Regions from separate parts of the Arthrobacter sp. BGA-UO-ETr-C19 genome, predicted to be linked through region 2. Evidence: riboswitches for the same ligand, from Rfam matches in the RefSeq annotation. Region 2 holds a riboswitch; each other region holds the start of a gene.
The links. Region 2 has a riboswitch for thiamine pyrophosphate ahead of AC57BR_RS15855 (bifunctional hydroxymethylpyrimidine kinase/phosphomethylpyrimidine kinase). Riboswitches for the same ligand answer to the same signal wherever they lie in the genome.

Region 1 (6,411 bases), on a different contig from region 2:
TACATCCACTGAAAGAAGTGCACGGCGCGTGTTCAATTCACTCTCTGACCGGTTGACAGCAACCTTCAAGAACCTTCGCGGCAAGGGCCGCCTCACCGAGGCAGACGTCGACGCCACAGTCCGCGAGATCCGGCGCGCCCTGCTGGATGCGGATGTTGCCGTGCCCGTGGTCCGGGAATTCACCGGGCAGGTGCGTGAGCGTGCGCTCGGCGCCGAAGTCTCCGGCGCCCTGAACCCCAGCCAGCAGATCGTGAAGATCGTCAACGAGGAGCTTGTTGAGATCCTCGGCGGCGAGACGCGGCGCATCCGGATGGCCAAGACCGGCCCCACCATCATCATGCTCGCCGGCCTCCAGGGCGCCGGCAAGACCACCCTGGCCGGAAAGCTCGCCAAGTGGATGAAGGCGCAGGGTCACAGCCCCATCCTGGTCGCCTGTGACCTCCAGCGACCCAACGCCGTGACGCAGCTGCAGGTTGTGGGCCAGCGCGCGGGCGTTCCCGTCTTCGCGCCGCACCCGGGCGCCACCTCCGAACTGGCCCACCCGGCCGGCGACCCCGTCGCCGTCGCACGCTCCGGCGTCGAGGAAGCACGCCAGAAGCTGCACGACGTCGTCATCGTGGACACCGCCGGCCGCCTCGGCGTCGACGCCGACATGATGGAGCAGGCGCGCCAGATCCGCCGGGCCATTGTCCCCAACGAAGTGCTCTTCGTGATCGACTCCATGATCGGCCAGGACGCCGTTAACACGGCCATGGCCTTTGATGAAGGCGTCAACTTCACCGGCATCGTGCTGTCAAAGCTCGACGGCGACGCGCGCGGCGGTGCCGCGCTGTCCGTTTCGTCGGTCACCGGCAAACCCGTCATGTTCGCCTCGACCGGTGAAAGCCTGGACGACTTCGAACTGTTCCACCCGGACCGGATGGCCTCGCGCATCCTGGACATGGGTGACGTCCTGTCCCTCATTGAGCAGGCTGAAAAGTCCTGGGACAAGGACGAAGCCGCCCGGATGGCGAAGAAGTTCGCCGACCAGGAGGATTTCACGCTGGATGACTTCCTCGCGCAGATGCAGCAGATCCGCAAAATGGGCTCCATGAAGAAGATGCTCATGATGATGCCCGGTGCGCAGAACATCCGGCAGCAGCTGGAGCAGTTCGACGAGCGCGAGATCGATCGGGTGGAGGCCATTGTCCGCTCGATGACCCCGCACGAGCGGGTGGCACCCAAGATCATCAACGGCTCCCGCCGGGCCCGCATCGCCCGCGGCTCCGGCGTGCACGTGTCCGAGGTCAACGGGCTGCTGGAACGCTTCGCCCAGGCCCAGAAGATGATGAAGAAGATGGCCCAGGGCGGCGGCATGCCGGGAATGCCCGGGATGCCCGGCATGGGGGCCGGCGGTGCCCGCAAGGGCGGCAAGAACGCGCCCAAGAAGAAGGCCCGTTCCGGCAACCCTGCCAAGGCGGCGCAGGAGCTTCGCGAAGCGGAAGCCCGGCGGGCCGGGGCATCCAAGGCGGTGCCCACAGGAGCAGCCTTCGGCCAGCAGTCGGGCGACTTCGATCCGTCCCAGCTGAACCTGCCCAAGGGCTTCGACAAGTTCATGGGCGGTAAATAGGGCGCACGGTCATGTCGGCCGGCGCCGATGTCAGACCGCTGCCATAAGGTTGGGTCATGTATAAGCAGCGGGTAGTCTTCGTCCACGGTGCCGGTAATTTCGGCTCCGCGGCGTGGCCGCGCCAGCACGGCATGGCCCTGCAGTACGACGCCCTGTTTCTGCGCCGCCACGGCTTTGACGCAGAGGCCGAACCCCTGGAGACCGACTTCGCCGAGGATGCCCGCATTGTGCTGCGGTCCCTGGCGGACGACGGGCGCGGGGCCGCCGGTGGACACGTAGTGGCTCATTCGCAGGGCGCCATCGCCGCGATGATGGCCGCCGTCGAACGCCCGGACCTGGTCTTCTCGCTGACGCTCGTGGAACCGGCCTGCCTGTCGCTCACCGCCGACTTGCCTGCCACCGCCGCGCACCGGGCCCTGATGGAGCCACTGTTCGACGTCAGGCACCAGCTCGGCGACGACGACTACGAACGTGAGTTTCTGCGCCGCGCCTTCGCCGCGGACACACCGGAGCCCAGTACCCCCGAGGCGAGGCGGGCTGCGCGCCGGCTGCGCCTGCAGGCACCGCCGTGGCAGGCGCCGCTGCAGATCGTGCCCGGTGTTCCCACCCTGGTCCTCACAGGCGGCTGGGAGCCCCTGTACGAGGAAATTGCCGGCTACCTGCGGGAGACGGGCGCCCTGCACCGCATCGCTGCGGGCGGGCACCGGCCCCACGACTCACCGGAAGGCGACCGCTACATCAGGTCGTTCATCGCCGAGGTCAGCCGGCGTCAGCATCCCCGCGCGTCCTGACGGACTGAGCATGCTGGAGAAAACGGCGTCCTGACGTACTTTCGGAACCCCGCCCGGCCGGCCCCCAATGCCGGCCGGACAGGTACCCCAAAGTGCCGCTAGTTGCGGGCTGACTCCGGCAGCCGCAGCTCGGGAAGGTACACCTTTCCGCCCGCAGCAAGAAATTCCTGGCTCTTCTCGCGCATGCCCTCCGCCATCTCGGCGAGGGCGGCCTGCGCCTCGGCGGAGCCGTACTCGTTCCGGATGTCCTGGCTGATCCTCATGGAGCAGAACTTGGGCCCGCACATCGAACAGAAATGCGCCGTCTTGGCAGGCTCCGCCGGCAACGTCTCGTCGTGGAAGGACTCGGCCGTCACCGGGTCCAGCGACAGCGCGAACTGGTCGCGCCACCGGAACTCGAACCGGGCCTTGGACAGTGCATCGTCCCGCTCGTTCGCGCCGGGGTGCCCCTTGGCAAGGTCGGCCGCGTGGGCGGCGATCTTGTAGGTGATGACGCCAGTCTTCACATCGTCCTTGTTCGGCAGGCCCAGGTGTTCCTTTGGGGTGACGTAGCACAGCATCGCCGTGCCGTAGCGGGCGATTTCGGTGGCGCCGATGGCCGAGGTGATGTGGTCGTAGCCGGGGGCCACATCCGTGACCAGGGGGCCCAGCGTGTAGAAGGGCGCACCCTTGCAAAGTTCCTGCTGGCGCTCGACGTTCTCCCGCACCAGGTGGAACGGGATGTGCCCCGGACCTTCCACCATGACCTGCACGTCGTACTCCCAGGCCCGCTGGGTCAGCTCAGCCAAGGTGTCCAGTTCGGCGAACTGCGCGGCGTCGTTGGCGTCCGCCGTCGCGCCCGGCCGAAGTCCGTCGCCGAGTGAGAACGCGACGTCGTACTTCGCGAAGATCTCGCACAGCTCATCAAAGTGGGTGTACAGGAAGTTTTCCTGGTGGTGGGCAAGGCACCAGCCGGCCATGATCGAGCCGCCGCGGGAAACAATGCCGGTTACGCGGTTCGCCGTGAGCGGCACGTACCGCAGCAGCACGCCGGCGTGGATGGTCATGTAGTCCACGCCCTGTTCGCACTGTTCGATGACGGTGTCGCGGAAGATTTCCCAGGTGAGGGCGTTCGCTTCGCCGTTGACCTTCTCCAGGGCCTGGTAGATCGGAACTGTGCCGATCGGCACGGGGGAGTTGCGGATGAGCCACTCACGCGTGGTGTGGATGTCGTCGCCCGTGGACAGGTCCATGACGGTGTCCGCGCCCCACTGGGTGGCCCACTGCAGCTTGTCCACCTCCTCCGCAATGGAGCTGGTGACGGCCGAGTTGCCGATGTTGGCGTTGATCTTCACCAGGAATGCCTTGCCGATGATCATCGGCTCGGATTCCGGGTGGTTGATGTTGGTGGGGATGATGGCCCGTCCGGCGGCGAGTTCGCTGCGGACCAGTTCCACATCGCAGTTTTCGCGGAGGGCCACGAAACGCATTTCGGGGGTGATGATGCCCTGCCGCGCATAGTGCATCTGCGTCACGGTCTTGCCTTCCGCCGCACGGCGGGGCACCGGCCTGGCGCCCTTCCATTCGGCGGAAGCCGCGCCGCGGCGCACGGCTGACTTGCCGTCGTCGAGCAGGTTCCGTTCACGTCCGTCGTACGTTTCCGTGTCCGCCCGGGCCGCAATCCATTCCGCACGGAACGGCGCCAGGCCCACCACCGGGTCGCTTCCCGGACCCGCCGTGCGGTAAACCCGCAGTGGATCGTTCTGCTCACCGTTCGGTGAAGGCTCCAAGGCGATTTCCGTTACCGGAACCCGCAGTCCGTCCCCCTCCAGATAAGCCAGCGAATGGGACTTCAGCGACTGCGTGACACGGCCGGCAGCATCACCGGCGGCTTCACTTTGGGCTGCATCAATCTGGGCTGCATCGTTTTGGCCTGCATCGTTTTGGGCAGGGCTCAGCTGTGATTTCTGGGTGCTCAATTTACTGCTCACTTCCTTCGCCGGCATTACCCGGACAGGTTCAACGGTCGCAGGCTGCACCAGCCTGATCTCAGCCCCTGCAGGGGCACCCGTGTGGTCGTAGACGAAGCTACCACAGCTTCGGCTTAGGCTGGAGTCATGGCTCACATCATCGAATTCAGCGGACCCGTGCTCACTGCTGCGGATGAGGAACGCCGAGGGCTCTGGGCCGTGGACGGGAAGCTGACGTTCAATTCTCCGGGTCAACAGCCGGACGCCGTCCTGGACGGCTGGGTCCTGCCTGGTTTCGTGGATGCCCACTGCCACATCGGGCTGGGCCCGGGCGGTCCCGTGGACGACGACGTGGCGTACAGCCAGGCCATGACGGACCGCAACGCCGGCACGCTCCTTGTCCGGGACGCCGGGGCCGCCAGCGACAACCGGTGGCTGCAGCAGAGGACCGACACGCCGCGAATCATCAGGGCGGGCCGGCATGTGGCCCGGTCCCGCCGGTACCTGAGGAACTTCGCGGTGGAAGTCGAGCCGGAGGGCCTCGTGGAGGCGGTGCGCAAGCAGGCGCGGGAAGGGGACGGCTGGGTCAAGCTGGTGGGGGACTGGATCGACCGGACCGCCGGCGACCTCGCGCCCTCGTTCCCAGCCGCGGCGGTGCGGGACGCCGTCGTGGCCGCCCACGACGAGGGGGCCAGGGTCACGGCGCATTGCTTCGGCGAGGACACCCTGGATGACATGCTGGACGCCGGCGTCGATTGCATCGAGCATGCCACGGGCCTGCTGCCCCGGCACATCCCGCGGTTCGTCGCGCAGCAGGTGCCGATTGTGCCGACACTTATCAACATCGCCACCTTCCCGGACATCGCCGACCAGGCCGAACCGAAGTTTCCGCGGTATGCGGAGCACATGCGCGCCCTGTGGGCCCGCCGTCGCGAGCGTGTTCTGGAGGCCTACGAGGCCGGCGTCGAAATTTACGCGGGAACCGATGCCGGCAGCGTGATCCGGCACGGCCGCATCGCAGACGAAATCCTCGAACTTCACGCCGCCGGGCTTCCGGCACCGGCTGCGCTTGACGCGGCATGCTGGCGTGCGCGCCGCTGGCTCGGGGCCGAAGGGCTGTCGGAAGGGGCGGCCGCGGACGTGGTGGTCTGCCGGGAGGACCCTCGTGCCGTGCCGGAGACCATCCGGAGCCTCACGAATGTGGTGCTCCGGGGAAAGATTGTGCATTAGGAATAAATTGAAGCTTCAAGTAATTTAGAGATGTAGAGGCTGCCGAAATCCGGTGGTCCGGACATTCGGGAGTTTTCAATGACAGCAGCTGACAGCAGCCAGGACTTGCTTCCTGCCGACCTCGCCATGGGCACCGTCATGCTCAAGGTGGGCGACATGAAGCTCATGACCGATTACTACCAGCGTGCCCTCGGCCTGGACGTCGTCGCCGAGCAGGATGGCGGCCTCTACCTCGGCCGGCTCAAGACGCCGCTGGTGCACCTTGCTCCCGCCCCGGGCCTCAATATTCCCGGCCGGGGCGAGGCCGGCCTCTTCCACACGGCGCTCCTGTTCCAGGATCAGTCCTCGCTGGCCGCCACCATTGCCAGCGCGGCCCAGTACGAGCCGCAGTCCTTCGTGGGCAGCGCCGACCACCTGGTGAGCGAGGCGTTCTATTTCACCGACCCTGAAGGCAACGGGATCGAACTCTACTGGGACCGTCCGCGCGAGGCGTGGTCCTGGGACGGCAAGAACGTGGTCATGGACAGCCTGGCGCTGCCGCCGCAGAAGTACCTCCAGGACCACCTCACGCAGGAGTCCGTGGAAGGCCAGCGCGGCACCGACGCAGGAGTGGGGCACGTCCACCTGCAGGTGGGCGACGTCCAGTCCGCCCATGACTTCTACGTCGGCACCCTGGGATTCGAAAAGACGGCCGGCTGGCATGGCCAGGCGCTCTTCGTGTCCGCCGGCGGCTACCACCACCACATGGCCATGAATGTCTGGAACAGCCGGGGCGCAGGCCCGCGCCGGGACACGCTGGGCCTCGGCGAGGTCCTCATCGAGGTTCCGTCGG
Region 2 (6,411 bases):
CGTCGCAGATGGTGGCGTGGTTGGGATCCTTGAGGACCTCCAGCTTTTCCAGCACCAGCATGCCGGATGCCAGCCAGCCCACTACGCCGGTGATGACCAGCAGCCAGCCGAAGGGGCGGTCGCGTGTCATGGCCGGTACGGCAGCACCGGCCGAAGCCGCGGCGGGCCCGGCACCGTCCTGGTGGTTCTGTTCGTAGTCCGTGCCTGTGGAAGGCGATATGCGTGGCATGGGATGGCGTCCTTAGTCTGGGGTGCTCCTGCCCAGATTGTATCGCCGCCGGCTTGAGGCAGTCTGTAGTCACCGCCAAAGGCCGCATTGACCGGCTCTGTCACACAATTACAGCGTTTTTGAACGGCAATATGAGAGAATAAACGTGGCTGGAGCGCGAACCACATTCGAACTCCAGTCCGGTGGCTTGTTCCTAAGACCGCCAATGAGCAGTGGTGCAGGCTTTGGAAAGAAGATCCAGCCTCCCACCTTCCATTGGACGGCACCTGGTTGTGGTTGTCAGAAACAACGGGTTCCAGTAACAATCCCGCCGGCCTGTCAGGCCTGCCGCACCCCACTGCCGGTGCGAGCCTGCTGGTATCCAATTGACTTCTGTCAATGCCTGCGGGTTTTGACAATATGTGCCCCAATGGGTGCCGAATGTGGCGGTACGTCAGGGGCAGGAGTGTTGCCACATATGGATAATGACCAGGTTATAGCCGTTAATGTTGAACCGGCTGCCGCCGGCGAAGCCGCCGAGGCTCCCAAGAAAGCCACCAGGACCCGGCGCAAGGCGCCGGCCAAGGCCGCGGCAACGGACGCGGAATCCGCGACGTCGGCCGAGACTGCAGCGGCTGAGACCGCAGTGCCGGAGTCGGTTGTCACGGAAAGCGCGGAAGCCCCTGCCAAGACCCCGGTGCGCCGGACCCGCGCCCGGAAGAAGGTTGCCGAGGAGCCGTTGCCCGCGTTTGCGGAAGCTGCCGGGGCCGAAGTGGATGTGCAGGAAGCTGGCGGGCAGGTAGCCGCCACGGAGCCGGCGGTCGAGGCTGCGGCCGTTCCGGCCGCCGTGGAACCTTCTGCCGAGTCAAAGCCTGTGCGCCGCCGCCGGACAACAAAGCCGAAAGCCGCGGAGCCCGCCGAAAGCCCCGCTGAGTCAGCGGAATCTGCCACGTCACCCGCCGCCGTAACTGCCACTGAGGCGGCGCCAAGCGGCCAGACGGAAGTGCCCGCCCCGGCTGCTGGCACCCCTGAAGCCCAGGCAGCGCCGGCCAAATCAGCCCCTGCCGAGCCGGCGGCTGCACAGGAAGCCGTTGCCGAGGAAGAGGCCGAAGAAGAAGCTGCCGGGCAGTCGCCCGTGGGTTCGCTCTTCCTGGAGCCTGCCTCAGTTACATCGATCATCTTCCAGGCCCCTGACCTGAACACGGTCATCCGCCCTGCCGCTCCCGCCAAAGAGGAGGCGGCAGCCGAGGACGGCGACGAGGACGAGCTGGAGGACGAGGGCGGCCGCCGCCGGCGGCGCAGCCGCGGCCGCCGCGGCCGCAGCCGGACCGACCGCGAGATCACCGACGGAGATGAGGGGACAGACGAGTCTGACGAAGCCGGCGAAGATGAGGGTGCGCAGCCGGAAGACGGCGTGACGTCCCGCCGTCGCAGGCGCCGCCGCCGCGGTGACCAGGACCTGGAACTGACCGGCGGGGGAGAAGACGATCCCCCCAACACGGTCACCCGCGTCCGGGCCCCGCGGACCATCAGCGAGGCACCGGCTAGCAACCGCGTGACCAGCGTCAAGGGATCCACCCGCCTGGAGGCCAAGAAGCAGCGCCGCCGCGAATCGCGGGACACCGGCCGCCGCCGCACCGTGATTACCGAGGCCGAGTTCCTGGCCCGCCGGGAATCCGTGGACCGCCAGATGATCGTCCGCCAGCGCGACGACAGAATCCAGATCGGTGTCCTGGAGGACGGCGTCCTGGCTGAGCATTTCGTCTCCAAAACGCAGCAGGACTCCCTGATCGGCAACGTCTACCTGGGCAAGGTCCAGAACGTCCTGCCGTCCATGGAAGCCGCTTTCGTCGACATCGGACGCGGTCGCAACGCCGTGCTGTATGCCGGTGAGGTCAACTGGGACGCAGCCACCCTCGAAGGCAAGCAGCGCCGGATCGAAAACGCGCTGAAGTCCGGCGACTCCGTCCTGGTCCAGGTCACCAAGGATCCCGTGGGCCACAAGGGTGCCCGGCTCACCAGCCAGATCTCCCTGCCCGGCCGGTACCTCGTGTACGTCCCTGGCGGGTCCATGACCGGCATCTCCCGCAAGCTGCCCGACGTCGAACGCAACCGCCTGAAGCGGATCCTCAAGGACCGCCTCCCCGAGGACGCCGGTGTCATTGTGCGGACGGCCGCTGAAGGCGCCTCCGAGGAGGAACTGACCCACGACATTAACCGTCTTCGTGCCCAGTGGGAGGGGATTGACAGCCAGGCGAAGTCCACCAAGGTGCTCGCCCCCGAACTGCTGTACGGCGAACCGGACCTGACCATCAAGGTTGTGCGGGACGTCTTCAACGAGGACTTCTCCAAGCTGATCGTGTCCGGTGACGAAGCGTGGGACACCATCGAGGCCTACGTCACCTACGTTGCTCCGGACCTGGTGGGCCGGCTCGAAAAGTGGACCAGGGACGAGGACATCTTCTCCGCCTGGCGCATTGACGAGCAGATCCACAAGGCACTGGACCGCAAGGTATTCCTACCGTCAGGCGGTTCGCTGGTCATTGACCGGACCGAGGCCATGACGGTGGTTGACGTCAACACCGGCAAGTTCACCGGCAGCGGCGGCAACCTCGAAGAGACGGTCACCAAGAACAACCTCGAAGCAGCCGAGGAAGTTGTCCGCCAGCTGCGGCTGCGCGACATCGGCGGCATCATCGTCATCGACTTCATCGACATGGTGCTGGAATCCAACCGCGACCTGGTCCTGCGCCGCCTGGTCGAGTGCCTGGGCCGCGACCGGACCAAACACCAGGTGGCCGAAGTGACCTCCTTGGGACTCGTGCAGATGACGCGCAAGCGCATGGGCACCGGCCTCCTTGAAGTCTTCGGCGAGCAGTGCGAGGCATGCGCCGGCCGCGGCGTCGTCACCCATGACGAGCCGGTGGAGCACCGCCGCGCCAACACCGTGGCCGCGGAACACCACGTGCACCGCGCAGAGGTCCAGCCCCCTGCCCGGGCCGAGCGGAAGCGCCGCCGCGGCAAGGGCGGACAGCCGTCCGAGACTGCCCCGGCTGCCCCTGCTGCCGTGCACCACCCGGAACCGTCGGAAGCAGAACGCCACGCCAAGGCTGAAGCGACCCGCGCTGCCCTCGCCAACATCGCGGCAGCGGCCCACGCCGCCCACCTGCATGAGGAAGCAGCGCACAGCGCCGCAGCGTCGGGTGAGGGCGCCCGGCCGGCTGCCCCCGCGGCCGCAGCAGCACCGGAAAGCCCCGTGGTGCACCGTGCTCCGGAAACGGAGAGCGTCTCTGGACGGCCCGGAGCGGTGCTTACGTTCGGTGGCGAGAAGGTGATTCTTCCGTTCGTCGATCACAGCGAGGAACCGGCCAAGGAAACGCCGGCTTTGACGCTGGACCGCCTGGAGGAAGCCTTCGCGCACCTGGGCGCTCCAATCGCTCCGGCCGAAGAGGAGGCTCCCGCGCCGGCCCGCCCGGCAAGCCGGCAGCCGGAACGCACCGATGGCCAGCCCGTCGCAGGCCAGCCGGCCACAAGGCAGCCGGTGGAAAGCCCCGCCGCGCCGTCCCGCAGCCGCCGTCCGCGTCGCAACCGCAGTGCCAGCCGCGCCCAGGGTGCAGCCAACGAGACATCCGTGGAACATCACGAGGTTGCGCCGGCTGCTGCTGCGGGGCATTCGCACGAGGCCAAGGCTCCGGAGGCGGGCGATGCGCAGGGAGCGCCCAAGGCTACTCAGCGGCCGGCCAGCGAGCCGATCATTCTGGGCGTCGGGGTACCCGCCTCAGAACTGTAGGACTGGCGAACCCTGAGCTGATGTATGGAAAGGTCCGGCACCGCACCTGCGGTGCCGGACCTTTCTGGTTCCGGAGGATTTGGCCCGGTCAAGTCAAAAGAAACGAGCCGGAAAGCGGCGGGCCACAGCCCCGCGGAAGCCTGTCGCAAACGTCAAATTCGGTGTCCCAGGCCGGACGAACCGCTAGGCTGGGGGACTGACACGGGGTGCCGCGCACGGGCCGGCTGAGATCCAAACCCGTTGAACCTGTCCGGTTAGCACCGGCGAAGGGATGTCTTCCTTGTCATCAGCATCGCTCCTGCCCGCACCCGCGGCTGCCGCCGGTTCCCTTGTGGACACCGTGGCGCCAGCCCTTCCGACTTCCCGCGACGTTCCCCGGGTCCTTGCCATTGCGGGCTCGGATCCGTCCGGCGGAGCAGGCATCCAGGCCGACCTGAAAAGTATTGCGGCCCACGGTGGCTACGGGATGGCAGCAATAACGGCCCTCACCGCACAGAACACCACCGGCGTGCGCGGCGTGCACGTTCCGCCGGCTTCTTTCCTGTCCGCGCAACTGGACGCTGTCAGCGACGACATCCAGGTGGACGCCGTGAAGATCGGCATGCTCGGCGATGCACAGGTGATAACCGCAGTGCGCAACTGGCTCGAAAAGGTGCGCCCCGGCGTCGTGGTTCTCGATCCGGTGATGGTGGCCACCAGCGGTGACCGCCTCCTTCAGGAGTCCGCGGAGGCTGCACTCGGCGAATTACTGCCGCTGGCGGACCTGATCACCCCAAACCTGCCCGAACTTGCCATGCTGCTTGGGGAGCCGGAGGCCGCCGACTGGTCCTCCGCTCTTGACCAGGGCAAGCGGCTCGCGGCCCGGACCGGCGCCACGGTCCTTGTCAAAGGCGGCCACCTGAACGGCTCAACCTGCCCGGACGCCCTCGTCAACACTGCCGGGCTGCTGTCTGCGGAGGTGGTGGAGATCGCCGGTGAACGGATCACCACGCGGAACAGCCACGGCACCGGGTGCTCGCTCTCCTCGGCCATGGCCACGGCCCAGGCGCGGCTGGGCGACTGGGAAGCCTCATTGCGGGAGGTCAAGCCCTGGCTGGCCGGAGCCCTCCGTACATCCGGGCAGCTGGAGGTCGGCGCAGGCAACGGACCGATCAACCACTTCCACCACCTGGCCCGGCCCGAACGTGAGGGCGGGTTCGCGGAACTGCTGCGCGCCGAGACCGTTGCCGACCTGGAAGCCATCTATGGCCTGGGCTTCATCCGTGGACTTGCCGAAGGCACCCTGGTGGAGAAGGAATTCGCGTACTACCTGGCACAGGATGCCATTTACCTCAACGGCTACTCCCGCGTCCTGGCGCGGGCCAGCGCACTCGCGCCAACCGAGTCCGAGCAGCTGTTCTGGGCGCGCTCGGCCCAGCAATGCCTGGAGGTTGAATCGGAACTGCACCGCAACTGGCTCAGCACGCGCACCGTGCAGACGGAGCTTGGCCCGGTCACGAAAGCGTACGTGGATCATCTGGTTGCGGCTTCGGCAAGCGGCAGTTACGCGGTGCTTGTCGCCGCGGTCCTGCCTTGCTTCTGGCTGTATGCCGAGGTGGGGGAGACCCTGTACGCCGAATATGTGGCCGCCGGGTCGCAGGCCGGGCACCCGTATGCCGAGTGGCTGCGGACGTACGCCGACGAGGAGTTCGCTGCCGCGACTATGCGGGCCATAGAAATCGCCGACGACGCCGGCAGGGCCGCCTCTGCGGGAGAGCGTGAAGCGATGATCACCGCGTTCCGGCAGTCCTGCCGGTACGAGGTGGAATTCTTCGACGCGCCGAGCCATCACAGCTGAGCGGAAGTGGGCGCTATGCCCGGTAAGATAGTCGCGCACGGCACCGGATATCCGGAACGGCACCCCTGTGGCGCCTATCACGGACAACCCGCCGGTGCCAGCCTCATTTGCGACCGACGACGGAATTAGCGTATTCTAGATCTTCGGTGCTTACGCCAACACTTGGGTTATGACCCGGGATCGTCCAATCGGGCTGGTTCCTGGGATAGCTCACGGGTTCCCCCCGGGCAATCCACGGCGTTGAGGCACAGCGAGAGCCAGGCCAATCATGGACCCAGGTTCCGCACGCAAATTTAGTAATAGACGTCGAGAGAAGTGAGTGCCCAAGTGGTGTACGCGATTGTCCGCGCAGGCGGCCGCCAAGAGAAGGTTTCCGTTGGAGACTTCGTTACCCTGAACCGCGTCGCCGGTGGAGCTGGCAGCACCATTGAGCTGCCCGCGCTGCTCCTGGTAGACGGCGACAAGGTCACGTCCGCAGCTGCGGACCTGGCCAAGGTCACGGTTACGGCTGAGATCCTCCAGGACCTCCGTGGTCCGAAGATCGTCATCCAGAAGTTCAAGAACAAGACCGGTTAC
Region 3 (6,411 bases), on a different contig from region 2:
AGGACGCCAGGGCATGCTCACGGCGCGGGATCCGCCCGGCCGCACGCGCCAGCCTACCGGCGATGACGGCGTGTTTGAAGGCCTCGGCCATGAGTGCGGGGTTCTGCGCACGGGTGACCGCGGTGGCCAGCAGCACGGCGTCGCAGCCCAGCTCCATGGCCAGTGCCGCGTCAGAGGCCGTGCCGATCCCCGCGTCCAGGACCACAGGAACGGAAGCCCGGGACACGATCAGCTCGATGTTGTGCGGATTGAGGATACCCAGGCCCGTGCCGATCGGTGCTCCCAGCGGCATGACGGCCGAGGCGCCCAGGTTTTCGAGGCGGAGCGCCAGCACGGGGTCGTCGTTGGTGTAGGCGAAGACCTTGAAGCCGCGGTTGACCAACTGCTCCGTGGCGTCCACCAGCTCCACGGCGTCAGGCAGCAGCGTGTGCTCGTCCGCGATGACCTCAAGCTTGACCCAGTCGGTCTCCAGCGCCTCACGGGCCAGCTCGGCCGTCGTGACGGCATCCCGGGCAGTGAAGCAGCCGGCGGTGTTGGGGAGCACGCGGATGTTGTGGTCCAGCAGCAGCTGGAAGAGGGAGCCCGTTTCGGCAGGCGAATACCGCCGCATCGCGACCGTGGTCAGCTGGGTGCCGGACGCGACCAGCGCTGAGCCGAGACCGTCCAGGCTCGGAGCGCCTCCGGTGCCCATGATGAGTCGCGAGGTCAGCTCCACCCCGTCAATGACAAGGCTGTCTGCTGTTTCAGTCAGTGTTTCTACCATCGTGCTCATCCTCCCTGGACTGCCGTGACTAGCTCGATCTCATCGCCCTCGGCGAGGGCGGTGCTGTGCCACTGGCTGCGCGGCACGACGGCTGCATTGCGCGCCACCGCCACACCCAGTCGCTGGCCGTCGGCGGCCTGCCCGTTGGCGGACAGGCGGCGTCCCGTGACCTGGCTGACGAGCGAGGTCACCGAGGCGCCCTCGCCCACTTCCTGTTCGATACCGTTCAGAGTGATGTTCATGCTGGTTCCTTGTTCGGGTCAAATGTGACGCGGGTCAAATGTGAGAGTGCAGCGGCCGCTCCCGCCAGGTCCGCGGGCCCGGGGGAAAACCGGCCCGGCCGGAACGCGGCCCAGCGCGGATCCGTGATGCCATCCATGAGCTGGCGGCAGATCACTGCGGCCGCCGGGGTCAGCAGGACGCCGTGGCGGAAGAAGCCGGTGGCGATGATGAGGCCGGCCACGTCAGTCCCGGCCCCCTGCCCGCGGGCCGGAACCCGGCCGAGCAGCGGCGCGTTGTCCGGTGTGCCCGGCCGCGCCCGCGCAGTGGCTTCAAGGAGCTCGAGCTCGGCGACTGCCGGCAGCAGGACCTGCGCGTCACGCAGCAACTGGTAGACGCCGCCGGCGCTGGTGCCCGGTACCCCGTCTTCACGCTGGGTGGCGCCGATCACCACCGTGCCGTCCTGGCGGGGCACGATGTAGACCGGAACGCCCCGCACCATGCCGCGGACCGTTGCGGTCAGCAGGGGCTGCAGGTGTGCGGGGACCCTGAGCCTGAGGATGTCTCCGTAGACCGGGCGCAGCGGCAGCTGCAGTCCTTCCGGGAGGTTCTGCAGCTGGGCCGCGGCCAGGCCGTTGGCCACCACCGTCTCGGCCGCCCTGACGGACCCGCCTCCGGCCAGCCGGGCCCCGCAGACCTGCCCGCCGTCCCAGAGCAGGCCGGCGGCGTGCTCCCGCACCGCGTATCCCTCCGCTGCCGTGAGCTCCTGGCCATGGCCGGCCAGCCCGGCGGCGATCGCCCGGACGAGCCTTCGCGGATCCACCTGGTGGTCCGCCGGGATGTCCAGGGCGCAGGAGATCGCGGGGCTAAGCAGCGGCTCCCGCGAGCGTGCCTCGCGGATGGTCAGCGGTTCAACATCCAGCCCGTGGGTCCGCTGTACGTCCCGCAGGTCCATCAGGGCCCGGCGGTCGGCGGGATCGGCACCCACTGCAAGGGTCGGCGTCGTCAGGTACCCGGCGTCCTCGCCGGCAGTGAGGGTGGCAGCAAAGTCCGGCCATCTGGCGGATGACTCCAGCATCAGTTCCAGGAGTCCTTCCTCCTGGTAATGCAATTCGCTGACCGGAGCGAGCATGCCGGCTGCGGCCCAGCTTGCGCCGCTGCCGGGGGCTTCATCTATCAGCACCACCGAGCGGCCGGCGCGCCGTGCTTCCCAGGCGATGCCGTGCCCCACCACGCCGCCGCCGATGACGGCCACATCTGCCTCAAGACTTGTGGCGGCACATTCTTCGCCGCGTGTTCCAGGGTTCATGCATAATCCTTCCCTACGCCGGTACTAACCGGATCAGGTCAAGCGGTCGGCTCTGACGCCCTCTCAGCCCTGCGCCTTTTATGACAGCAGTAACGGGCTCCCGCGGTACCTGCCCAGTTTAGAGGAACTAAGGTGGTTGCCATGACCCAGCACTCTGCCCACACAGCCGCCCGCCTGTACCTCTGCACCGACGCCCGCAAGGACCGCGGGGACTTCGCGGACTTCGTGGACGCGGCGTTTGCCGGCGGAGTGGACATCATCCAGCTGCGGGACAAGAGCATCGAGGCCGCCGAGGAACTCGAGCTGCTGGACACCGTCCATGCCGCCGCCCGCAGGCACGGACGGCTGTGGGCCGTGAACGACCGCGCCGATATCGCGTCCATCGCCGGTGCGCCGGTATTCCACATCGGCCAGAAGGACCTGCCGCTCCGCGCTGCCCGGAAGCTGCTGCACGATTCAACTGTGATCGGACTGTCCACCCACAGCACGGACCAGGTGGATGCCGCTATCGGCGCCGCCCACGGCCGCAGCGGCCTGGACTATTTCTGCGTAGGCCCGCTCTGGGCCACGCCCACCAAGCCCGGGCGCGCCGCCGTCGGGCTCGACCTGGTGCGCTACGCGGCGGAGGCTGTCCGCACCGCGGACGAGGAGCGGGTCGGCGGCCTGCTGCTGCCCTGGTTCGCCATCGGCGGGATCGACCGCACGAATGTGGAGCAGGTCCTGGCGGCCGGAGCCAGCCGGATCGTCGTCGTACGCGCCATCACCGAGGCAGCAGACCCGGCAGCCGCCGCCGCGGAACTGCTCGACGCCCTCGACGCAACGGCGCCGGCAGCCATCTCCTAGCTACCCGCTCAGTCCCAGCTGGACCATCCGCCGGGAGTGGTTTTCCGCGACTTCGGCGGTGATGCCCCGCACCAGCTCGCGTGCAGTGGCATCCGTGGCGTCGGGCTCTGCCTCGACAAACAGCTCGCCAAGAAAGGCGTGTTCATGGCCCACGCGCTGGGCCTGGGTGATCGCTTCACCCAGGAGGCGGCGGCCCCACAGCGCGAGCCTGGACGCGAGCCTGGGGTCGTCCGCCAGCGCTCCCCTGAGCCGGTCCCGGAGGACGCCCGTGGCTTCTTCCGACGTCTGGATCTGCTGGATGAGGTCGCGCGTTCCGGGATCCACGAACCGGGCCACCGCCCGGTAGAAATCGGCGGAAACGGTGTCCACCACATAGGCCTTCATCAGGGATTCGTACCAGTCTGCCGGGCGGGTCCGTTCGTGGAAGTGGTCCACGGCGGACTGGAACGGCAGCATCGCATTTTCGACGTCGACGCCCATCTCCGCCAGCTTGGCGCTCACCAGTTCGTAGTGCTGGAATTCAATGACCGCGATCCGGCCGATCACCGCCCGGTCATGCAGTGTGGGTGAGTAGCGGGCGTCCGAGGAGAGCCGTTCGAACGCGGACAATTCGCCATATGCCATCACGCCGAACAGGTCTGCGACGAAACGGTCGTAGCGAGCGGTGTCAGCCGAGGATGTGCCCATAATCCAAGACTAACGGCGCAATTCGGGCTAACCTGATTTTCGTGTCACATCATCGTCTCTCGCCCAGCGTCCACGAGCAGACCAACGCGCTCGCGGACGCCCTGAGCGCGCTGCGGACGGAGCTGGAGCTCCCGGGGGACTTCCCCGAGGACGTGCTCAAGGAAGCCGAAGCCGCGGTGGCGGACCGGCAGTTTCCGGACCTGGACCTGACCGGAGTGGACTTCCTGACCATCGATCCGCCGTCGTCCACTGATCTGGACCAGGCGCTGTTCATCGAACGCCACGGCCAGGGCTACCAGATCCTCTACGCCATTGCAGACGTTCCGTCCTTCGTGCAGCCGGGCGGTGCGCTCGACGCCGAGACCCGCCGTCGCGGGCAGACTTTCTACGCACCGGACGGCCGGATACCGCTGCATCCGGAGGTGATCAGCGAGAACGCCGGCAGCCTGCTGGCCGGGCAGCTGTGCTCCGCCTTCGTCTGGGAATTCGAGCTCGATGCGGCCGCCGAGGTGGTGTCCGCGGCGGTGCGCCGGGCCGCTGTGCGCAGCCGGGCCAAGCTCAACTACAAGGGCGTCCAGGCAGACCTGGATGCCGGCACCGCCCCTCCGATGCTGCAGCTGTTGCGTGAGGTGGGGCGCAAGCGCGTGGACCTGGAGCGGGCCCGCGGCGGGGCCAGCCTGAACATGCCGGAGCAGGAGATCGTCCAGCTGCCCGACGGCGGCTACCGGATCGTGGCGGTCCCCCAGCTTCCGGTGGAGGACTGGAACGCCCAGATTTCGCTCATGACCGGGATGGCCGCCGCTTCGCTGATGCTCAACGGCAAGGTGGGGATCCTGCGCACCATGCCGGCCCCGGATGAACGCTCGCTCAGCCACTTCAAGCGTCAGACAGCCGCGCTGGGCAAACCGTGGGACGGGCAGGAAAGCTACGGCGAGTACCTGCGCACCCTCGATCCCACCGACCACCGGCAACTGGCCATCCTCCATTCGGCCGGCATGCTCTTCCGCGGAGCCGCGTACACGCACTTCGACGGAACCGTCCCGGAGGACGCCGTCCAGTCAGCCATCGGCACGGCGTACGCCCACACCACCGCGCCGCTGCGCCGGCTCGTGGACCGGTTTGTTTTGGTCATCTGCGAGGCACTGAGCAACAACCGCCCGGTGCCGGCCTGGGCCCGGGAGGCGCTCCCCTCGCTGCCCGAAATCATGGCGTACTCGGACCAGCTGGCGGCAAGGATGGAACGCCTTGCCCTGGACACCGTGGAAGCCGCGCTGCTGATCAACCACATCGGACAGGAGTTCGATGCCGTGGTGATTTCCGGGTCGAAGCCGGCCAAAAACGGCAACGGAAACGGGAATGGCGCCGGGAACGGGAATGGCAACGGTAAAGGCCTGAACGGCAAGGGAACCAACGGTTCGGGCCCCTCCGGCGTGGTCCAGATCGCCGAACCGGCCGTGACGGCCAGGTGCGCGGGCGAAATGGAGCCCGGCACCAGGGTCCGCGTCCGGCTCATCTCCTCGGACATCACCACCAGGGAGATCCACCTTGAGCTCGTCGACTGATCCGCTCCTGCGCCCGCCACGGGCCCCTGCTGCGGCGTGAGTCAAGGAAAACATGGGTTTGCCAGTAGACTGGGTGGGTAGTAATGGATGCCCGGTCGTTGATTTCCTTGATTTGAATTCAACAAGCCCGCCCCTACGCGATCTTGAGTCACACCCGCCGGTCCCCAGTGCCGGCATTTAGATAGCCCGCGATCGGCTTCCACTGGAATTGCTTGCGCGCCTGAGCGTGCTCCGGAACGGCCCCCGTGCCCGCCCCGTTGAGCAGGCGGCGCCAATGCCTAAATGAATAAGGAAACTCCCCTGTGAGTGAATTGCATACCCACCAGCTTCTCTCCGACGACACCGGCACCGAGACCATCGAGCCGGAAGAGACCATCATCTCGGACGAGAAGCCGCACGAAATAGCCGAAAAGTCCTTCGCCGACTACAGCGTGCGCGCCGACATCGTCGAGTCCCTCGCCGACGCCGGTATCACCCACCCCTTCCCGATCCAGGCTATGACCCTGCCCGTGGCACTGTCCGGCCACGACATCATCGGCCAGGCCAAGACGGGCACCGGCAAGACCCTCGGCTTCGGCATTCCCGCCCTGCAGCGCGTAGTGGGCCAGGACGACCCAGGCTTCGGCAAGCTGCCTGCCCCCGGGGCACCGCAGGCCATGGTGATTGTTCCCACACGCGAGCTGGCCGTCCAGGTCGCCAACGACCTGCAGACCGCCTCACGCAAGCGCAATGCCCGCATCGCCACGATCTACGGCGGCCGTGCGTATGAGCCGCAGATCGAGGCACTCCAGAAGGGCGTGGAAGTCGTTGTCGGCACTCCCGGCCGCCTCATCGACCTCTACAAGCAGAAGCACCTTGTGCTGAAGAACGTGAAGATCGTGGTCCTCGACGAGGCCGACGAGATGCTGGACCTCGGCTTCCTGCCCGACGTCGAGACCCTCATCGCCGGTACGCCCGCCGTCCGCCAGACGCTCCTGTTCTCCGCCACCATGCCGGGCCCCGTCATCGCCATGGCCCGCCGGTACATG

Region 1: another riboswitch for thiamine pyrophosphate. It lies ahead of thiC (phosphomethylpyrimidine synthase ThiC); the one in region 2 lies ahead of AC57BR_RS15855 (bifunctional hydroxymethylpyrimidine kinase/phosphomethylpyrimidine kinase).
Region 3: another riboswitch for thiamine pyrophosphate. It lies ahead of thiO (glycine oxidase ThiO); the one in region 2 lies ahead of AC57BR_RS15855 (bifunctional hydroxymethylpyrimidine kinase/phosphomethylpyrimidine kinase).

Annotation. Positions count from the first base shown of each region.
Region 1 covers NZ_JCAQPC010000024.1:1,159,907-1,166,317, forward strand. The annotation lists gene ffh (signal recognition particle protein) at 29-1,609, shown strand; gene AC57BR_RS24260 (alpha/beta fold hydrolase) at 1,666-2,400, shown strand; gene thiC (phosphomethylpyrimidine synthase ThiC) at 2,499-4,358, opposite strand; TPP riboswitch at 4,354-4,461, opposite strand; gene AC57BR_RS24270 (amidohydrolase family protein) at 4,497-5,579, shown strand; gene AC57BR_RS24275 (VOC family protein) at 5,658-6,411, shown strand, end outside.
Region 2 covers NZ_JCAQPC010000022.1:203,135-209,545, reverse strand. The annotation lists gene AC57BR_RS15865 (vitamin K epoxide reductase family protein) at 1-229, opposite strand, end outside; gene AC57BR_RS15860 (Rne/Rng family ribonuclease) at 687-3,998, shown strand; TPP riboswitch at 4,191-4,287, shown strand; gene AC57BR_RS15855 (bifunctional hydroxymethylpyrimidine kinase/phosphomethylpyrimidine kinase) at 4,270-5,835, shown strand; gene rplU (50S ribosomal protein L21) at 6,163-6,411, shown strand, end outside.
Region 3 covers NZ_JCAQPC010000024.1:804,606-811,016, reverse strand. The annotation lists gene AC57BR_RS22700 (thiazole synthase) at 1-763, opposite strand, end outside; gene thiS (sulfur carrier protein ThiS) at 769-1,005, opposite strand; gene thiO (glycine oxidase ThiO) at 1,002-2,291, opposite strand; TPP riboswitch at 2,285-2,405, opposite strand; gene thiE (thiamine phosphate synthase) at 2,433-3,134, shown strand; gene AC57BR_RS22680 (ferritin-like fold-containing protein) at 3,135-3,821, opposite strand; gene AC57BR_RS22675 (RNB domain-containing ribonuclease) at 3,863-5,383, shown strand; gene AC57BR_RS22670 (DEAD/DEAH box helicase) at 5,686-6,411, shown strand, end outside.